DNA from 4 places in the Pontibacter liquoris genome. Region 4 is predicted to be linked to each of the others. Evidence: riboswitches for the same ligand, from Rfam matches in the RefSeq annotation. Region 4 holds a riboswitch; each other region holds the start of a gene.
The links. A riboswitch is a leader RNA that binds a small molecule or an ion and turns the genes downstream of it on or off. The one in region 4 is predicted to bind S-adenosylmethionine.
Positions count from the first base shown of each region.

Region 1 (5,220 bases), on a different contig from region 4:
TTGGGGTTCTCTTGTAATATGGGTTCCATAACGCGTAGCATTTATATTTTAAAGGTTTGGCGTGAGTTTTTGTTCTCACAACCGGCTGATGCATTCGTTGTTTGAACTGACGGGTAGCCAGCCCGAAAATATTATGAGTTCAAATATAGAGAATTGAACTAGAAAAAAGCCCCGAAAGTTGTTCAATTTATACACACCTTCATAACGGCCTCTGCAGGTGGTTTTTAAGGGGTAATACACAGGTTTTTCCACATTGTTAATAACGTATATAGATACTGCAAAATATAGGTAATGGTCTATAAAGTAGCTGTTAAATGCACAAAAAGCCGTTTTCGGGTTTTATTCTGCTTCAAACAGCTGCCGGGCACAAGGGCGCAAAGGCCGAAGGCCGGGAAAAGGAAGCTGCCTAAAGTATACTTGTAAAAAGAAGTGCAAGAAATGTGGAAAAGACAGATTTCTGAAAATGAGTGCAAACGGCTGTGGGCAAGTAATTTAGACGGGTTTTTAACAGGTCGTTTATTTTGCCCGCAGGATTTCAACATCGTTATCCACAGGTTTGTGGAAAGGTGCTGCAGGCAGGCAGAACAATTTCTGCAGCAGGGCGTTGCATATGTAAATTAAGTGCCGTACTTTTGCAGACTAAATTTTTAATCATTACATTGAAGCTGATGTACGCAATTGTAGAAATCGCAGGTCGACAGACCAAAGTAGAGAACGGCATGTTCATCTACGCTAACAAGCTTTCCGGCAATGAGGGTGACGCCGTTGAGTTCGCCAATGTTCTTCTTACTGATGATAACGGTACCATCACATTAGGTGCTCCTTTCGTTAGCGGTGTTAAAGTGGTTGGTAAAATCCTTGGCGACGTGAAAGGCGATAAAGTGATCGTTTTCAAAAAGAAGAGAAGAAAAGGATACCGTAAGAAGAATGGCCACCGCCAGCAATTCACCAAGGTCCTGATCGAGAGCATTGGATAAGCAGTAAGAAGAAATTCATTTGTAAAATCTTTTCAGGAGTCGCCCCGCAACCCTGAACTAAATAGTAAAACAACATGGCACACAAAAAAGGAGCTGGTAGTTCTAATAACGGCCGCGAGTCGCATTCTAAACGACTTGGTGTTAAGATTTACGGTGGCCAGGACATTATCGCCGGCAACATCATCGTAAGACAAAGAGGCACTGCCCACCACCCAAGCACAAACGTAGGGATTGGCAAAGACCACACCCTGTTTGCATTGGTTGATGGCGTAGTAGAATTCAGAAAAGGTAAGAAGAACCGTTCTTACGTATCTGTAAAGCCACGCGTTGAGGCAGAAGCCTAAGCATTGAAGCCGCCTTCGGGCGCTGTAGGAAAGGGAAGCCGCAGGGCTTCCCTTTTTTTATGCTAAACGCCGGCCCCGCACAACAAAGGCCTGGCTGCCACGTACATATAAGCAGGAATTTTATTTACTTCTAAAGTGAAAAAATTCTGATGGAAAGAGACACCACAAGTGTCTCTTTCTGTTTTAAGGCCCTTTGCTGCCCGCCGCGGGAATTTGGCCGCAACAAAATTTTAAATTCTGCGGATATACCTTTAACTTGCAACTTCTTATCAAGAAAGACTGAGGGACAGGGCCCGATGATGTCTTAGCAACCTTGTACCAGCTTGGTGCTAATTCCCTTCCGGAGCGATAGCTTTGGAGAAGATAAGAAAGTCCATCCTCCCTTGGGGTGTCCTTCTTGATAAGTATAGTAGCAGCAGACTTACGAGAAGAAAGACATTCACCATGAAAAACCATCCCATCCATACATTGCTTCGCGAGCGCGTGTTAGTGCTTGACGGCGCAATGGGCACCATGATTCAGCGGCACCAGCTTACGGAAGCTGATTTCAGGGGCGAGCGCTTCAAAGAGCATCCCTCCGACCTGAAAGGCAACAACGACCTGCTCTCCATCACACGGCCTGATATCATCAAAGGTATTCACACCGAGTACCTGCAGGCGGGCGCCGATATCATCGAAACCAATACGTTTAGCGGCACCAGCATTGCCATGGCCGATTATCACCTGGAACACCTGGTGTATGAGCTCAACTATGAATCAGCCCGGATAGCACGGCAGGCAGCAGATGAGGTGGAGAAACAGGTGCCGGGCAAGCCCCGCTTTGTAGCCGGCGCCATCGGGCCTACTAACCGTACGGCTTCCCTGTCGCCAGACGTGAACAACCCGGGCTACCGCGCCGTTACCTTCGACCAGCTAGTAACAGCATACTATGAGCAGGTGCGCGGCCTGGTGGATGGTGGCTCGGACCTGCTGTTGGTCGAAACCGTTTTTGATACCCTTAACTGTAAAGCGGCCCTGCTTGCCATTGCGCAATATGTGCAGGACGGCGGCAAGGAGTTGCCGGTCATGATATCCGGCACCATTACGGATGCCAGTGGCCGCACTTTGTCGGGCCAGACAGTAGAAGCGTTCTGGAACTCGGTTTCGCATGCGCCTATCCTTAGCATTGGCTTTAACTGCGCCCTGGGCGCGCGGCAGCTCAAAACGCATATTCAGGAGCTCTCCCGTATCACGGGTACTTACATCAGTGCCTACCCGAATGCCGGCTTGCCAAACGCTTTTGGCGGCTACGATGAATCGGCAGAGGAGATGGGCCGCATTGTGGAGGAATATCTTCAGGAAGGCCTGGTAAATATCCTGGGTGGTTGTTGTGGCACTACGCCCGTTCACACCAAAGTAATTGCCGACTTAGTGCAGAAGTATAAACCGCATACCCCCCCAGCTATTCCGCCCTACTCGCGCTTCAGTGGGTTAGAGCCCCTCACCATCACGCCCGAAAGTCTTTTTGTAAATGTAGGCGAACGCACCAATGTAACCGGTTCCAAAAAATTCGCCCGCCTGATCGTAAACGGCCAGTTTGAGGAAGCCTTGTCGGTAGCGCGCCAGCAGGTGGAAGGCGGCGCCCAGATCATCGACGTGAACATGGACGAAGGCATGCTCGACTCAGAGCAGGCCATGCCGAACTTTCTTAACCTGATCGCCTCCGAGCCCGACATTGCCAAACTGCCCATCATGATCGACTCCTCGAAATGGAGTGTGATCGAGGCCGGGTTGAAATGCGTGCAGGGCAAATCGATCGTGAACTCCATCAGCTTAAAAGAGGGCGAAGAGAACTTTAAACACATTGCCCGCAAGGTGCGCCAGTACGGTGCTGCCGCTGTGGTAATGGCGTTTGATGAGCAGGGCCAGGCCGATACGCTTGAACGTAGAATAGAGATCTGCGGGCGCGCTTACAAGATACTCACCGAAGAGATCGGCTTCCCGCCACAGGACATCATTTTTGATCCGAACATTCTGGCCATTGCCACCGGCATCGAAGAACATAACAACTATGCCGTAGAGTACCTGGAGGCCGTGAAATGGATCAAAGCCAACCTGCCGCATGCGCTGGTAAGTGGGGGTGTAAGTAATTTGTCGTTCTCTTTCCGTGGCAACGATGTGGTGCGCGAGGCCATGCACACCGTGTTTTTATACTATGCCGTGCAGGCAGGTATGGACATGGGCATTGTGAACGCCGGCATGCTGGGCGTGTACAGCGAAATACCCACCGAGCTGCGCGATCTGATCGAAGACGTCATCTTTAACCGCCACCCCGATGCCACCGAAAAGCTGGTAACGTATGCCGAAACCATCAAAGGCAAAGGCAAGGAAGCGGTGCAGGCTGACAACAGCTGGCGCGAAGCACCGGTAACCGAACGCCTGAAACATGCGCTGGTAAAAGGCATTGTGGATTATATTGACGAAGATACCGAAGAAGCCCGCCAGCAGGCCGTTAAAACGCTCGATGTGATCGAAGGGCCGCTGATGGCCGGCATGACCGTAGTGGGTGACTTGTTTGGCGCCGGCAAGATGTTTTTACCGCAGGTAGTTAAAAGCGCCCGCGTAATGAAGAAGTCGGTGGCGTACCTGCTGCCGTTTATGGAAAAAGAGAAGCTCGCTTCCGATACGTCCAAATCCACCGCAGGCACCATCCTGATGGCCACCGTGAAAGGCGACGTGCACGATATCGGCAAGAACATTGTGGGTGTGGTGCTGGCCTGTAACAACTACGAAGTGATCGATCTGGGCGTGATGGTCGCGCTTGATAAGATCCTGTCGGAGGCACAGGCGCAAAAAGTAGATATTATTGGGTTGAGCGGGCTGATCACGCCGTCGCTGGATGAGATGGTGTATGTGGCGCAGGAAATGGAGCGCCGCGGCATGACCATTCCGCTGTTGATCGGCGGGGCGACTACCTCCAGGGTACATACGGCCGTGAAGATCGCACCGCAGTATAGCGGGCCGGTAGTGCACGTGCACGATGCCTCGCGGAGCGTAACCGTGGTGAGCAGCCTGCTGAGCGAGAACCGCGACGCTTACATTGCCGAGATAAAAGCAGAGTACCAGAAACTGCGCGAAGACCACCTGAGCCGCACCAAAGACCGCGCTTTTGCAAGTATAGCCGAAGCCCGCGCCAACAAGTATAACGTGGATTGGGCCGCTGCGCAGCCGGTGAAGCCCAGCTTTACCGGAACCCGGGTATTCGAGCATTTTCCTTTGGCAGAGATTGTGCCCTACATCGACTGGACACCTTTCTTCCATGCCTGGGAGCTCAAGCGCCAGTACCCGAAAATACTGACAGATCCGGAATTAGGCACAGAAGCCACGAAGTTGTTCCAGGACGCGCAGGAAATGCTGCAGGAGATCGTGGATAAGCAATTACTGGAAGCACGCGCGGTAGTAGGCTTTTACCCGGCCAACGTAGTAGCCGATGATACCATTGAAGTATACACCGACGAAACCCGCGAGCAGGTGCTCACCGAGTTCCATACCTTGCGGCAGCAGGGCAAAAAAGGAGATAAGGTACCTAACATTTCTTTCGCTGATTTTCTCGCTCCGAAAGAAACCCGCGTAGCCGATTATATCGGGGGCTTTGTGGTGTCGGCGGGCTTTGGCATTGAGAAGTTGCTGGACAAGTATGCCGCCGAGCACGATGATTACCGCTCCATTATGCTGAAAGCGCTGGCTGACCGCCTGGCAGAAGCTTTCACCGAGCTGATGCACGCCAAAGTACGCCGGGAGCTTTGGGGCTATGCGCCGGATGAGGCCTTAGGAAACGAAGACCTGATCAAAGAGAAGTACCAGGGCATTCGTCCGGCCCCCGGCTACCCGGGTTGCCCCGACCATACCGAGAAAATTAC
Region 1 covers NZ_JALEBG010000002.1:733,626-738,845, forward strand. Annotated here, with positions in the region: gene LWL52_RS16485 (ribonucleoside-diphosphate reductase small subunit) at 1-29, opposite strand, end outside; gene rplU (50S ribosomal protein L21) at 669-977, shown strand; gene rpmA (50S ribosomal protein L27) at 1,052-1,321, shown strand; SAM riboswitch class I at 1,585-1,691, shown strand; gene metH (methionine synthase) at 1,766-5,220, shown strand, end outside.
Region 1: another riboswitch for S-adenosylmethionine. It lies ahead of metH (methionine synthase); the one in region 4 lies ahead of LWL52_RS18740 (SusC/RagA family TonB-linked outer membrane protein).

Region 2 (5,220 bases), on a different contig from region 4:
CCTGCTGCTCGAGCTGCGTGCCGGCCAGCCACTGCTGGTAGTTGCCATAGCCGGCAGCCGAGGCCTGCACGTTGGTAATGCGGTCGAGTTCTTTTTTCACTTCCGCCTCCGTGTTGCGCACAATGCTGTAGGCCGCTACCCCGAATTTCATCGGCGGCAGGCCCAGTATCTCGCGGCGGCGGCGCATGTCGGCAATGCGCTCCCCGATCTTTTCAGGCGAATCGCCGTGCATCACGTAGCCGTCGCATTGCGTGCTGATCATGGTTTTAGCAGTTTCCGACTCGCCTCCGGCATAAATAAATGGCTTTTTGGCAGGCTTGGGCTGCAGCACGTTATCTTCCACCTTGTAGTAGTTGCCGCTGTAAGTCACGTGGTCGCGTTCCCACACGCTGGTCACCACGTCCAGCCACTCTTTGGTGCGGGCGTAGCGGTCGTCGTGCTGCTCAAACTGGATGCCATACTTGGTCGCCTCATCGCGCCACCAGCTCGATACCACATTCAGCGACAGGCGGCCATTGCTGATCAGGTCGATGTTGGCGGCCTGCTTAGCCAGCTGCGCCGGGTTGTGGAACGTAGGGCGCACGGCCACCATGATCTCCAGCTGCTGGGTCACAGCGGCCAGCGCCGCTGCCGTAGACCAGGCATCGAGGGCCGGTGCTTCCTGCCCTTTGATATCATTTAAGTATAACTCTGCGATCAACGACAGGTGGTAGCCCCAGCTCTCGCTTTTTTGCGCCAGTTTTTTAACGTAATCCCAGGAGGTGTCCATTCCTTCGTCCGGAATGTTGCGGAGCCATCCTCCGAAAACGGGTAACCAATAGCCGAATTCCATGCTTATACCTCCTGTAGTTTAAGTTGCGCTTTCTTCTCCAGGAAATCTACCAGGCGGGCGTGTGGGTTAAAGCCGATCACGTTCACGGCATCGGCCACAAAATTAGACAGCGCGTTGATGTCGTAGTAGTAGATCCTACCATCGCGGTCGTCCACCATGTACTCAATGCCACCCACGTCGATGCCGGCTTCCTGCACAATGCGTTCGATGTTGTCGATTACTTCCTGCGGCGGGGTATAGGCTTCCACGCGCATGCCATTCTTAGGCGCATCCAGGGCGCAGGCATTGCGGCTCAGTTCCTTGCCGTTGGTGGTCTGGCAAATGTCGGCCGGGCAGAGGTTGAAGCTCTCGCCGGAAGTATACACGTTGATGCCGTAGAGGTATTTGCCGCCCAAGGTTTCGATGCGGGTGATATGGCCGCCGCGGGCTACCACATACTCCTGCACCAGCGCCGTGTGGTCGATGCCCAGCTTCACCTCGGCGGCAGCCACAGCTTGCGCGAGTTCCTCCACAGAATCATAGCGCACAATGCCGGCGCCGCTGCCCCCAATATTGGCTTTCACCACCACCGGGAAGCGCAGCCCTTCGGAGGCTTTCACCGCCTGCGAGGCATGGTTGATGATGCGCGCTTTTGGGTAAGGCAAGCCCAGTTTTTCGAGCAGCGTGATCTGCAGCGCTTTGGAGGTTTCGTACTGAAAGGCCTTGTAGCCGTTCACCACCGGCACACCGGTCGTTTCGAGGTAGGCCAGCAGGCTCAGCGTATAAAAGATACTGTTCTCGTTGTTGCGCAGGTAAGCCGAAGGGCTAGTGCGGTTAAAGAACAGGCTGTAAGGTACTTCCTTTTCGGCCGGATCATAGGTATGGGCGGCGGCATTCAGGCGTTCGTAGCCAATGCCACGGGCGTCCAGTTCATTTAACAAGGGGCGGAACCAGTCCGGGTGCTCGTGAAAAATGGCAATGGGTTTATCGGTGGTGTACGTTGACATAAGTTCTGGTTTTTGAAGTTAGAAGTATAAAGCAGCGGATTATGCACCGCTACAGGCTTTGTTAAATTAAAGAAAGAAGTATGGAATAAAGGGTCAGAAAGCCCCGGAAACGGCCTGAACAGGTACAAACAGGCCATGCCTTTCCCGCAAAGCTGCACACAGATAGGCTGGCAAGTGGGCGCGCCACAATGCATCAGCCTACCGCCAAAGCAGCAGGACTAGCGACAACAACAGCAACCGTAGGCCGGCGCTACAGAAGTATAAACAGAGGTGTTTTCGGAGAAAATCCGGTTAAAAAGGCCCGCCAGTACGGCAGCAAAAGCGATAATAGTAGTTTGCATTATTAGTAATTTATATGCCCTAAATAATTTAGGCAGGATGTAGCACCTGGTTATGCAACTGGTTGCTAGAAGTTCACAGAGCCTGTTCTCTCCCTTCTTCTTTATAAATCAAATACTTGTGAGGGTAATTGACTTGATGAATGCAAAATTCGGAGCTGCGATTTACATTTCCAAATTTTTACCTAAAAATAATGTTGGTACACCATTTAAGTTTTGACAAAGGATAATTTGACAAAGGACAAAAGAACATTGAACAGGGAGAATGATAAAGCAAGTTTAGCAGTTGAATGTTGAAGTATAGCAGGCGGTAAGGCCGGCCTCTGTCCATTTAAAGTTCTTTTCCTGTTACTCTTTTGTCCTTTGTCAAATTATCCTTTGTCCTAAACGCCTACTTTTTCAGCCACTCCAATAATTGCTTCAGCTCGGCAGCAGTATAAACCTTTCCTCCGAAGATCACCGCTTCAATGGCTTCGGTATTGCGGATGTCTTCCAATGGGTTCTTGCTGAGCAGTACCAGGTCGGCTACTTTACCGGTAGCGATGGTGCCATACTGATCGGCTTTACCCATCACGGTAGCGCCGTTCAGGGTAGCTGTTCGTAGGGTCTGGGCGGGTGTCAGGCCGGCTTCCTGCAGCGTTCTAAGCTCCTGGTGCAGCGACTGGCCCGGGTATACATACGAGTTAAAGGCACCGGCATCGGAGCCGGCCAGTATCGTAACGCCTGCGGCCTGCATTTGCGGTACCATGCCGGTAAACTTGTCTTCCAGGTCATGTATAAACGCTCTTGCTTCCGGCGTCTGGCGCTTGGCGCTGTTTTCTCTGCCAGCGTAGGTTTTAATGATACCGTCCTTGATATAGTGCAGGTATTCGTCGTGGCTGTGGTCGGCTTGCGACAGGTTGTTGAGCACGCGGCCAATGTATAAGGTAGGCGTAACGGCGGTATGATGCGCGGCCATCTTCTGGTAGATCTGCGCCGCCGTGGCCGGATCATAGGTGTCGTAGAGCCAGTGGAGGGCCGTGTAAAAACCAACCGGCTTGCCTGTTTTTTCGCCAGCCCGGATCACGTTGGTGATGCTGTCTTCTTTGGTAGAGGCAGCTTTAAAAGTATAGTATAAATGTTCGGTGATATCCAGTCCATTGTCAATCGCATCGCCCAATTTTACGCTAAAGGGCATGTGACCGGCCGTGAGCATGCCCCGGGCCTGGGCCTCTTTGACAATGGCCAGAAACACATCCCCCGAAATAGTGCTGTCATAGATCTTTACAAAATCGACACCCAGCTTTTGCAAGGAATCCAGGGCCACAGGCACCTGTGCTACAGTGGCTACTTCAATAGAGCCGGCCCAGGTGGGCTTGGGGCCATCCAGCTTGGGGCCTGCCGAAATAATGCGCGGACCAACCAGCTTATTGGCTGCAATCGCTTCGCGCCACGCCTGAACGGCCGGGTACAGGTCGCCGCCCGCGTCGCGTACCGTGGTGATACCGTTGATGATGTAAAGCGGGAGCAGGTCTTTGTTGGCTTCCTCCAGTTGGGCGCCGCCGCGCAGGTGCACGTGGTTGTCCCAAAGCCCGGGGATCAGGTACTGGCCTTTGGCATCCAGCGTAGTGGCGGCCTTATACTTGTTGCGGGCACCGGCATCGCCGATCTCCTGGATGAGGCCCGCATTGATCCAGACGGTTCTGTTGCGGAGCAGTTTTCCCTGTTCCACATCCACCACGTTCACGTGTGTCAGCAGCAGGTCGTAGGTCTGGGGCGGCCGGGCGGTGGTGCAGCTCAAAAGTGAGAGGCTCAGCAGCAGGAGCAAAGCAAAAAAGGCAGGGTTTCTCATCGGTCACATCGGTCAGATCAAAAGCCAAGTTAAGGATTCCTGCCGCGTGTGCAATACCCGCAACAGCAGGCCGGCGGGCCTGGAAGTATAAAGTTGTTGTGTGATTGGAATTCCGCACTAAATGCGAGTGAAATCGGGTGGCCTTCAGGTAGTAGCCTACTTTTTACGGGGAGCTAATTCCAGCACCATGTGTTGGGTGGATACCTTAAAACCCTGCGCCTCCCAGAAGCGCACCCCTGTAGGATTATTGATGGCTACCTGCAACTCCAGGTGATCGGCGCCATGGTCTATGAGCCACTTTTTGGCTGCTTCAAACAGCACTTTGCCTACGCCGCTACCGCGGTATTTTTCCTTCACCACTGTTTCGGCTACGTAGCCTTTGTGGGCCAGCTTTAGTCCCGGGGTAGCTTTGCGCATGCTGGCGATCAGCAGGCCCTGCCATTCATCGTCCTGCACAAAACCAAAGATGCGGGTGTCCTTGTCTTTCATGCGGTAAAGCAGCTCGGCTTTAAGGGCTTGCTCCTGCTCGGGGTAGTAGGCAAACACCCGGTGCAGGGGCTGGTGGTAGTCCAGCAGTTCGCGCCACAGCTCAAAAACATCATCTATATCGTCGGGTTCTGCTATTTGTATCATCTCTCCTGCAAAATTGCTGTTGCTTTACTAACGGCAGGCAGTGCTTTTAGATGCTCCCAAACTGCAGGAAAGGAGGCCTTCTAAACGGCCGGCCAGCGCAGCTTACTTATACCGGATGGTTTTGAGGTATAGCTCTTCTACTTTCTGGCGGGCCCAGGGTGTTTTCCGTAAAAAGGTCAGGCTCGATTTGATACTGGGATCCGACTTAAAACAATTGATATTGATCTTATGCCCCAGGTGTTCCCAGCCATAGAAATCCACCAGGTACTCAAGTATCGCCTGCAGCGTAATGCCATGCAGCGGGTTGTTCTTCTGTTCTTCCATACCCTGCAAAAGTAGCGAATGTGCCGAACTTAAACAGCGCAGGTCAGGGCTGTTTTCCGGGGCCAGGGCTTTTAAACGGCAAAGTATAGCTTAAAAGCCAAGGGGCTTACCAGCTTCAAAGTCCAGCACCAGCGAGTTCATGCAGAAACGCTTATAGGTAGGAGGAGGGCCGTCATCAAACAAATGGCCCAGGTGCGCACCACAACGGCCGCACAACACTTCGGTGCGCTCCATGCCAAAGGAGTGATCGGGCTTGTACAGGACGCCATTCTTGCG
Region 2 covers NZ_JALEBG010000001.1:1,212,995-1,218,214, forward strand. Annotated here, with positions in the region: gene LWL52_RS04985 (LLM class flavin-dependent oxidoreductase) at 1-832, opposite strand, end outside; gene LWL52_RS04990 (ATP-grasp domain-containing protein) at 835-1,818, opposite strand; SAM riboswitch class I at 2,167-2,269, opposite strand; gene LWL52_RS04995 (amidohydrolase family protein) at 2,548-3,987, opposite strand; gene LWL52_RS05000 (GNAT family N-acetyltransferase) at 4,144-4,620, opposite strand; gene LWL52_RS05005 (VF530 family protein) at 4,723-4,944, opposite strand; gene msrB (peptide-methionine (R)-S-oxide reductase MsrB) at 5,035-5,220, opposite strand, start outside.
Region 2: another riboswitch for S-adenosylmethionine. It lies ahead of LWL52_RS04990 (ATP-grasp domain-containing protein); the one in region 4 lies ahead of LWL52_RS18740 (SusC/RagA family TonB-linked outer membrane protein).

Region 3 (5,220 bases), on a different contig from region 4:
GCGAGTGGCGGGCATTAGAGGCCACATGCACCAGCCGTTCAAACACATCAGGTTGCTGAATGGCCCACTCCAGTGCCTGCTGCCCTCCCAACGAACCGCCGATCAACGTATGAATTTGCTTTAAACCCAACTCGCCGCGCAGCAGCTCGAAGGCAGCCACTACATCGCGGTTAGTGAAAACCGGAAACGCATGAAAGTAGGGCTTCAGCGTAGCAGGGTTGATGGACAGCGGCCCGGTAGAGCCATAGCATCCGCCCAGGGTATTGGCACAGATAACAAACCACTGCGCCGGGTCATACAACTTGCCCGGGCCAAACAGACCGGCCCACCAGTCTGTAAAGTCGGAGCTGCCGGTCAGGGCATGGCACACCCATACTACGTTGTCGCGGCGGGCATTTAGCTGGCCGTAGGTAGTATAGGCCAGCTGCAAGCCGGGCAGGGTAGCGCCCGACTCCAGCGTGAAGGCCTGTTGGGAATGAAAAACGTGTTGCTCTGGCATTTCTTTCGTTACTGGAGGAGTGCCTCCGGTTGTGCTTCGCGTACTTTGGCGAACGCCTGTTCAAAATCTGCTTTGATATCATCGATATGCTCGATACCTGCCGACACGCGCAGCAGGGTTTGCTCTACGCCGGCATTTAGCTGCTCGGCATCGCTTAACTGCTGGTGGGTGGTAGAGGCCGGGTGGATGATCAGCGTTTTGGCATCGCCTACGTTAGCCAGGTGACTTACCAGTTGCAGGCTGTTCACAAAAGTTTCGGCCTGCTGCTTGTCGCCTTTTAGCTTAAAGGAGAACACCCCGCCAAAGCCCCGCTTCAGGTACTTTTTAGCCAGTTCGTGGTAAGGGCTGCTCACCAGTCCCGGGTAGTTCACCGCTTCTACCTGTTCGTGCTGCTCCAGCCACTGGGCCAGCGCCAGGGCGTTCTGCACGGTTCTGTCCAGGCGCAGCGACAGGGTTTCGAGGCCCTGCAGCAGCAGGAAAGAGTTGAACGGGCTCAGGGCAGGACCAAAATCACGCAGCCCTTCTACCCGCACCCGGATGGCAAAGGCAATGTTGCCGAAGGGACCTTTCTCCCCGAATACTTCCCAGAAGTTGAGCCCGTGATAGCCCTCGCTCGGCTCCGAGAACTGCGGAAATTTGCCGTTGCCCCAGTTAAAGTTACCGCCATCCACAATTACGCCGCCAATGCTGGTACCGTGGCCGCCGATCCACTTGGTGGCTGCCTCCACTACCACGTTGGCCCCGTGCTCCAACGGGCGGAACAGGTAACCGCCAGCGCCAAAGGTATTATCCACCACAAACGGGATGTCATACTTGCGGGCCAGTGCGGCCAGTGCATCAAAATCCGGGATGTTGAAGCGAGGGTTGCCAATGGTCTCCACGTAAAGGGCTTTGGTCTTCTCATCGATCAGTTGCTCGTAGCTTTCCACGGCATCGTCCTTGGCAAACCGGGCCTCAATACCCAGACGCTTGAACGATACCTTGAACTGGTTGAATGAGCCGCCGTACAGGTTACCCGTGGACACGAAATTATCCCCGGCCTCCAGGATATTGGTAAGCGCCAGAAACTGCGCTGCCATGCCCGATGCCACGGCAACGGCTGCCACGCCGCCCTCCAGCGCCGCCACCCGCTTCTCAAACACATCGGTGGTCGGGTTCATGATGCGGGTATAAATGTTGCCAAATTCTTTCAGGGCAAACAGGTTGGCCCCGTGCTCGGCGTTTTTAAAAGCATAGGAGGTTGTCTGGTAGATAGGCACAGCGCGCGACTGTGTGGTGGGATCTATTTCCTGGCCAGCGTGTAGCTGAAGAGTTTCGAAATGCAGAGATTGAGACATGGCTATAGTATATAAAGTAGGAGAAGAAATAAGTTAAAGTATAAAACCGCAGAGATGCGAATACAGAGTAGCCCCTGGCCGCAGACATGAATCTGCCGCGAAAGCGGTGCAGGCTAAAACGATGCTAGATTAACAACAACAGCAACACATAGCCTCCAGGGGCATGCGCATGACTTTAGCGAGAGCAAAAGCGGGAGTTTGCGGCAGTGCGGCTGCCGGCAAATTAAAAATACGTCTGTGCTGTGTTGGCTTGATTCCCTTTTTCATGACAGTATCAATTTATATTCTTCCGAACCTTTCGGAATCAGGAATTAGCACCTTTACTCGGTAGTTAGGTTGCTAGCGCTTCATAGAGCCTGTCTCTCCACGCTTCTTTATAAATCAATATCCGCGAAGGGTATTGACTAGATGTTGCAATATTAAACCGCGCTAAAAGTATTTGCAAGCTTTTTCTGCTCTTTTTTCAAAAATGCCTTTGCAGCGCCGGTTAAGCAATCATACGGCGGGCTCCTGTTTTCGTTACAGGCGCCCCTGCCAGCTCCTGCGCAGCTAAGTAGCGCTGTGGCCATACCCGGCTACAGGCAGCGGCTGCAGCAGCATAACTACAGGCGATTCCGGCTAGTAGTGTCTGCAAAACCCGCCGCAGGCCTGAAGCTGCATCATACTTCTGATAGTATAACATCTCCCTATATTAATACTAAACTTTGCCCCTGCTGCCAAGTATACTTCCGGTATAGTTTAGCAACTATATTCGCAGGCCCCGGCATCGTACGTGAAAGCAGCCAATTAAATTTTTCACCCTCTAAAATATAATTACCTTTGCTTGCTGACAACCTATCACACGTAATGGAGGCCATAAAAGAAACCAACTTCTCCTTCGCCGGCCAGACCGGTTTTTACAAAGGCAAAGTTCGCGATGTATACTATTTCGGAGACAAGCTGGCCATGATCGCCACCGACCGTATCTCCGCTTTTGACGTGGTGCTGCCACGCGCTATTCCTTACAAAGGGCAGGTGCTCAACCAGATTGCCAGTCTCAACCTCAAAGCGACAGCTGACATTGTTCCCAACTGGGTTCTGTCTACCCCGGATCCGAATGCGACCATCGGGTATCGTTGCGAGCCTTTTAAAGTAGAAATGGTGATCCGGGGATACCTGGCAGGCCATGCGTGGCGCGAGTACCAGGCCGGCAAACGCCTCTTGTGCGGGGTAGCCCTGCCCGAGGGATTGCGCGAGAATGACCAGTTGCCTGAGCCCATCATCACCCCCACCACCAAAGCAGACGAAGGCCACGACGAAGACATTTCAAGAAAAGAAATTATTGCCTCAGGCCTTGTATCTGAAGAAGATTATCTTAATTTAGAGCGCTATACCAGAGCGCTTTATGCCCGTGGTACCGCACTGGCCGCAGAACGTGGCCTGCTTTTGGTAGATACCAAGTATGAGTTTGGCAAGTATAACGGCCAGATTTACCTGATCGACGAGATCCACACGCCGGATTCGTCCCGTTACTTTTACAGCCAGGGGTATGCGGAACGGCAGGCACAAGGAGAACCGCAGCGGCAGCTTTCAAAAGAATTTGTGCGCCAGTGGCTCATCGGAAACGGCTTTCAGGGGCAACACGGCCAGGCAGTTCCGGAGATGACAGACGAAGTGGTACGCGGCATTTCGGACCGCTATATTGAGCTGTTTGAGGTTTTTACCGGCCAGCCTTTTGTAAAGGAGGGTTATGAAAACGTGCTTTCTCGAATAGAGCAGCACATTATTGAAAACATTTTTTAGCACTAAAAGTTACCATAATTAAAGTAGATTTTGGTACATTTGCTTTTAAATCCTTATTGGTAGATCTATGAAATACACGATTGATAAGAAAGAAAACTATACAATTATCACGATAGATGAGAAGAAGCTGGATACTTCTATTGCACCTGACCTGAAGTCTGAGTTCGTGAAATTGAATGCCGAGGGGATCACCAACCTGATTCTTGACCTGAGTAACGTGAAATATACGGATTCATCGGGCCTGAGCTCCATTCTGATCGCAAACCGCCTATGCAATTCCTCTAACGGTTTGCTGATCATGACAGGGTTACAGGACCATGTGATGAAGCTCATCTCTATCTCTAAACTGGAGTCGGTGTTAAACATTCTGCCTACGGTAGAAGAAGCGATCGATCGTGTGTTTTTGCACGAGATTGAGCAAGATCTGACCAACAAAGAAGACTAACCTTACCGCCCGGTAGTGGATTTCGAACTCAGAATTCTCGGCAGTTCGTCGGCTACTCCCTCGGCAAACAGACACCATACCGCCCAAGTCCTGACGATTGGCAATCAGTACCACCTGATTGATTGCGGAGAAGGAACGCAGATGCAGCTGATGCAATACAAGATAAAGCATCAGCGCATCTGCAATATTTACATCAGCCACCTGCATGGCGACCATTATTTTGGGCTGGCAGGGTTGCTATCCACCATGCACCTGCAGGGGCGCCTCACGCCGCTGCACCTCTTCGGCCCTCCCGGCCTCTCCGAAATCCTTAGCCTGCAGTTTAAGTATTCGGGCACCAACCTGAGCTTTCCGCTCATTTTTCATGAGCTGGACACAGCTTACCACAAAAAGATCTTTGAAGACAAGCAGATCACGGTACATACCATCCCGATGGAGCACCGTGTGCCCTGCTGCGGTTTTGTTTTCAGGGAAAAGCCCAAGCCACGCCCACTGATCAAGGAAAAGCTCTCCGGCTTTCTGACCCCGCCGCAACTCGTGCGCCTCAAATGGGGCGAAGATATCAAAGACGAACAAGGCAACATCATCGTCCGCAACCAGGATGTAACACAGGAGCCAAAGCGCAGCCGCAGCTACGCCTATTGCTCAGACAGCCGCTATAAACCCGAGCTGCTCCCCTACCTGCGCGGTGTAGATCTACTTTACCACGAGGCCACTTTCCTGGATGATATGCGCGAGCGCGCTACCTATACCTTCCACAGCACGGCCCTGCAGGCTGCCGAGCTCGCCGCGGCCGCCAAAGTGCGCCACCTGCTGCTGGGCCATTTCTCGGTCCGGTACAAAGACCTGACCCCGCTGCTGCTGGAGGCCATGTCCGTATTCCCGCATGTAGACCTGGCCACCGAAGGCAGCATTTTCTGTATTACAGAGCAGTAGAAGGTCTGCCAGCCAGCGTTCTTTCTGTGCGGGGGCTATCGGTAGCGGTAGTAGCCTCGGTTACTTTGGTAAGCGTAAAAGCGCCTACGGCCATGGTCAGATCCCGCACAGCCACATCCAGGTAGTGCCCGCTCAACAGCAGGTTCAGGGCAATGCCGATCAGCCAGGCCATCACCACATAAGCGCCCAGGCGGGGCCGCACAAATACCAGCACCCCGGCA
Region 3 covers NZ_JALEBG010000001.1:3,049,302-3,054,521, forward strand. Annotated here, with positions in the region: gene metX (homoserine O-acetyltransferase MetX) at 1-499, opposite strand, end outside; gene LWL52_RS12635 (O-acetylhomoserine aminocarboxypropyltransferase/cysteine synthase family protein) at 508-1,836, opposite strand; SAM riboswitch class I at 2,113-2,219, opposite strand; gene LWL52_RS12640 (phosphoribosylaminoimidazolesuccinocarboxamide synthase) at 2,683-3,618, shown strand; gene LWL52_RS12645 (STAS domain-containing protein) at 3,686-4,063, shown strand; gene LWL52_RS12650 (ribonuclease Z) at 4,079-4,999, shown strand; gene LWL52_RS12655 (hypothetical protein) at 4,986-5,220, opposite strand, start outside.
Region 3: another riboswitch for S-adenosylmethionine. It lies ahead of LWL52_RS12635 (O-acetylhomoserine aminocarboxypropyltransferase/cysteine synthase family protein); the one in region 4 lies ahead of LWL52_RS18740 (SusC/RagA family TonB-linked outer membrane protein).

Region 4 (5,220 bases):
AATAAAGGGAAAGGTATTTTAGCCGGATAAAAGGCTTTTTGTGCCAGCCGGACCAGCGTGATAGAATCTTTTCCGCCGGAAAACAGGAGCACAGGCTTTTCAAACTGTGCCGCTACTTCCCTTAAAATATAGATCGCTTCATCTTCCAGTTCTCTCGGAAAAACACCAGCATGTATCGCCATATCCGTCTTATTTTTTAAAGTAATTTGCATGTAGTCCGCACTCTTTCTGGGTTTGCTCCCACCACCACCTGCCGGCGCGTGGCTCCTCGCCCGGAAGGATCGCCCTGGTACAAGGGGCACAGCCTATACTTACATAGCCCTGGTCGTGGAGCGTGTTGTAGGGCACCTCATGCGCTTTCAGGTAAGCCAGCATCTCGTCGAAAGTCCAATTGATGATGGGGTTGCACTTGATGACCTGGAACGCCTCGTCCCACTCTAGCAAACTGAAATTGCTGCGGTTCGCACTCTGGCCGGCTCGTAAGCCCGTTACCCAGACCGACACGCCTTGCAACGCCCGGGTTAGCGGCAGCACTTTGCGGGTATGGCAACAGGCTTTCCGGTTTTCCACAGCATCATAAAATCCGTTTATACCTTGCTTGCTAACCAGTGCTTCCACGTCTTCCGTCCTGGGGAAGTATGGCTCAATTTTGTTGTTATACTTCTGCTCGGTTCGGGCCCAAAGGTCGTAGGTTTCCTGAAACAGGCGGCCGGTATCCAACGAGAAGATTCTGACCGGCAGCTTCTCAGAGAATATGGCATCCGTGATCACCTGGTCTTCCTGGCCCAGCGCTGTGGAAAAAGCAACTTTACCTGGAAACGCCTGCCCTATAAAAGCCAGCATCTCCGATAGAGGCAGCCCGGCGAGCGCCTCAAGCAGCGAGGGTATCTTGTCTTTTAAGCTCATGTACTTGTTTTTTTACTGTAAACCGTTCCCAGACGCGTTCATGCACATAGTAAAGCGCGATCTTACTGAATACCTCAATAGAGCCGATCGAAAAAGCCATCCGGAGTTTACCCGTTATGATATAAGAGATGACGATGGTATCGAATGTGCCTAAGATGCGCCACGAAACGGCTTTCGCCACGCTCTTTAATTTGCTGTCGGTTAGCGGATTGTGCCTGCCGCCAAAGGCTTTTTTCAGGTAGTGATCGAATAGCATAGCGCTCCTTTGAGACCTAAAAGTATATAAAATCTATAAACTTAGTAGGGTAATAAATGAAAAAGAACGCAGAAAGTTAGCTAACTAAATCGCAAGTAGCTGAAATACAGTTATTTGGTTGAAATCAGATCCAGAATGGTTTTATTCTCCACGATACTCAGGCTTTGGTCGCGCACCTGGCACATGATCAGGTGCATGTTGCAGGTGGCTTCATCGGGGCAGTCGGCGCACTTTTCGTAATAGTTCAGGCTAACGCAAGGCAGCCAGGCAATCGGCCCGTTAAGTAAGCGGATCACTTTGGCCAGCGTAACTTCCTCGGGCTTTTTGATCAGGTAATAGCCGCCGCCTTTGCCTTTCTTGCTGCCTAGTATACCGGCCTTTTTCAGGTCGAGCAGGATGCTTTCCAGGAACTTCTGGGATATCTTTTTATTTGAAGCGATCTCCTGTATCAGAATAGCACCTTTCTCCTGGTTTTCGGCCAGGTAACTGAGTGCATGAAAGGCATATTTCGTCTTTTTCGACAACATTAGAAAGTACTGTAATAGGATGAAGTACTGTAATAGGATGAAGCCCGAGCGGCATTCAGGTAATGAAAAGAATACCACTTCAAAGCTAAAAACTATTTCCTTAGGATACCCTTTTATTCGGAAGATTGTGTGGCACTTCTGCGCGAAGGCCGGCGGTAAAAGGCAAAAGCCTTTTGTATTTTAGCAAGGCAAGTTCAAACCAGGCAATAAAATTTTATTTTAATCTTTCAGGGAAAATATTTTAAAAATGTTTTGCATTACAAGAAAATCCGACCTTATCTTTGCAGCATCTTTATCAAGATTTATAAAGAAGAGGTAAGAGAGCAGGCTCCGCGACCCTCTAGCAACCTCCGGTGAAACGGAAAGGTGCTAACTCCTGCCCAGTTTTGGGAACTATAAATTTAAACCAATGAACAAGCAAAACACAACCCCGGTTCTTACCCCCACAGCCTTATTCGCTTCTGCAGCGCCTGCTGCGTTCCTGTGCTGTTGTTGCTGTTAATCTGCCTCTATTTCCTGTAAAGCCATTCTTGCACTGCTCTGTGCCAGGAATGATACGTCTGTTTTTATTTCATACTTACTAACACTCTTTACCATGGGCAATACGCTACCCCAGCTACTGCCGTGCACGTTTGCACCGGCTCCTACTTACAGCAAACGCTTTATTTCCATCCCGGCTATTGCACCGGCGCGCATGCCCCTGCGAATGTGTAGCTGTTGTAGCTAACAGCACGCTGTTGCATTAATCCCTTAAAATAAATTCTTAACCCGCCTTAACCGCAGTCGCCCCGATTGCAGGATGGCAACACTTTGTCCAATTAATAACCGTAATATGCAAAAACAACTCACACATAAATTCGTGCGCCTGCTCCTGGCGCTTGGCCTGTTCCTGGGCCTCGGGGCAGAAGCGTTTGCACAAGACACCTTAACACAAGGTGTGGTAAAAGACGCCAAAACCGGCGAACCGCTGATTGGTGCCCGCGTGCAGGTAAAAGGCACCGACAAGGGCACCGTTACCGGCGTAGACGGCAGCTTTAACCTGGCCGTGGCAAAAGGCCAGACGCTCCTTATCTCCAGCCTGGGCTATACTTTAAAAGAAGTAAAAGCCGATGGCCAGGCCCTGAACGTAACGTTGCTGGAAGATACCAAAGCGCTGGATGAAGTGGTGGTAGTGGGCTACGGCACGCAATCGCAGAAGGCAGTTTCCAGCGCCGTGACGTCTGTTAATCCGCAGGAACTGAAAGGCATTCCGGCGCCATCGCCAGACCAGCTTTTGCAAGGTAAAGCCTCGGGGGTGCAGATCGCGGCTGCCAGCGGCACGCCGGGCGGCGGCATCTTTGTGCGCATCCGCGGCAACACCTCCATCAACGCCAGCAACGAGCCGCTTTATGTAGTAGACGGCGTGTTCATCAACAACCAGTCACTTTCAGGCCTGAGCCTGGGCGGGCAAACCACCAACCCGCTGGCTGACCTGAACCCGGCTGACATTGAAAGCATCGAAATCCTGAAAGACGCCAACGCTACCGCTATTTACGGAGCCCGCGGCGCCAATGGCGTGGTGCTCATCACCACCAAGCGCGGCAAAACAAATGCCGGTACGCGCATCAATTTCCAGACCTACTTTGGGGTAGCAAAAGCGCCGAAGATCTACGAAACCGTAAACGCGCAGCAGGAAGCGGAGCTCATCAACGAAACCCACCTGAACGACGGCGGCAGTCCGGCCACGCTTCCGTTCCGCCCGAAAAGTGAAGGCGGTTTTGGATTGCCGACAGAGCAGACCACGTATTCCCGCATTCCGGATGTGTTCCGGACCGCCAAAACCCAAAGCTACGACCTGTCGGCATCGGGCGGGGGCGAGTCGAACCGTTTCTTTCTGGGCGGCGGCTACTTTAAGCAGGAGGGCATTGTAAAGCCCGCCGCGTTCGAGCGTTTCAGCGGCCGCTTCAACTACGACCACCTGGTAAACGAGCGCCTGACCATTGGCACCAGCACCTCTATCTCGTACAGCAAGCGCAACCAGAGCCGCAACGACGACAGTGCCCAGGGCGTGATCAACTCGGCTTTGTATGTTCCCACTTACTTGCCGGTTTTTAACCAGGACGGCTCCTACGCCCGCCACTCCATTTTTGATAACCACCTGGCCCTGATCGATAACCTCAACATCAAAGGAGAGAGCAGCCGCCTGATCAGCAACGTGTATGGCGAGTATGAGCTCCTGGATGGCCTGACCTTTAAATCAAGCTGGAGCATCGACTACAACGGGTATTCCGACAAAGTATACAACAACACGCAGATCAGTGTGGGCCTGCCGGCTGGTAACGCCAGCCGAGTTGATACGCGCTTAACCTCGCTGCTAAACGAGCAATTACTCACGTATAACAAGCGCCTGGGCGATGACCACTTCCTGAACGTGATACTAGGAAACACAGTGCAGCAGACCAGCTATAATACGCTCTCGCTAACAGGCCGCAACTTCCCGAGCGATGATTTCCAGGAGATCGCCTCTTCTTCGCTGCAGACCGCTTCGACCAACTCGAGCCAAAATGGGCTGATCTCGTTCTTCTCCCGGGCCGGTTATACTTACAAAGACAAGTATAGCATAGACGGCAGCGTGCGGGCCGATGCTTCTTCCCGTTTCGGGGCGTCCAATCGCTGGGGCGTGTTCCCGTCGCTGGGCGCTTCCTGGATCGTTTCCGAGGAAGCCTTTGCCCAGGACCTGCCCTTCGATCTGATCAAGCTGCGCGCCAACATCGGCCTGACCGGTAACCAGAACGGCATCAACGACTTTGCTTCGCTTGGCTTGTGGCGGGCGGGCCGCAACTACGATGGGCAGCCCGGCATCAGCCACCAGCAGCTGGCCAACCCGGACCTGAAGTGGGAAACCACGCGCCAGTGGAACATTGGCCTGGACCTGGCCCTGCTGCAAAATCGACTGAAAGTGGAAGCCAACTACTATAACAAGTATACCAAAGACCTGCTGCTGGAAGTGCCGGTGCCGGAGAAGACGGGCTTCAGCAGTGTGTTCGAGAACCTGGGTGAGATCAGCAACAAAGGTGTTGAGCTTAATATCACCTCTACCAACATCGAACGTGATGATTTCTCCTGGACCACCAGCCTCAACATTGCCCGCAACGTGAACAAGATCGAGAAATTGCCCATCCCCATCAACCAGCACTCCCGCGACTGGATCCGCATGGAAGAAGGCGGTTCGGTGTATGCTTTCTGGGTGTACAAGCAGCTGTATGTGGATCCGCAGACGGGCGATGCCGTGTACGACGATGTGAACAAGGATGGCAAGATCACGGTGGCTGACCGCCAGATCGTGGCCAACGCGGCACCGGATTTCTTTGGCGGCTTGAATAACACCATCCGCTACAAAGCTTTCGACCTGGGTGCCCTGTTCTATTTTGAGTATGGCAACGACATTCTGAACCTGAACCGCTTCTTTATGGAGCACGGCGGTACGCGCAACGGCTCGATCACCTTTCTGCCAGGCCAGCTCGACCGCTGGCAGCAACCCGGCGATGTGAC
Region 4 covers NZ_JALEBG010000003.1:417,270-422,489, forward strand. Annotated here, with positions in the region: gene cysD (sulfate adenylyltransferase subunit CysD) at 1-182, opposite strand, end outside; gene LWL52_RS18725 (phosphoadenylyl-sulfate reductase) at 190-906, opposite strand; gene LWL52_RS18730 (DUF2061 domain-containing protein) at 872-1,162, opposite strand; gene LWL52_RS18735 (RrF2 family transcriptional regulator) at 1,273-1,689, opposite strand; SAM riboswitch class I at 1,989-2,091, shown strand; gene LWL52_RS18740 (SusC/RagA family TonB-linked outer membrane protein) at 2,522-5,220, shown strand, end outside.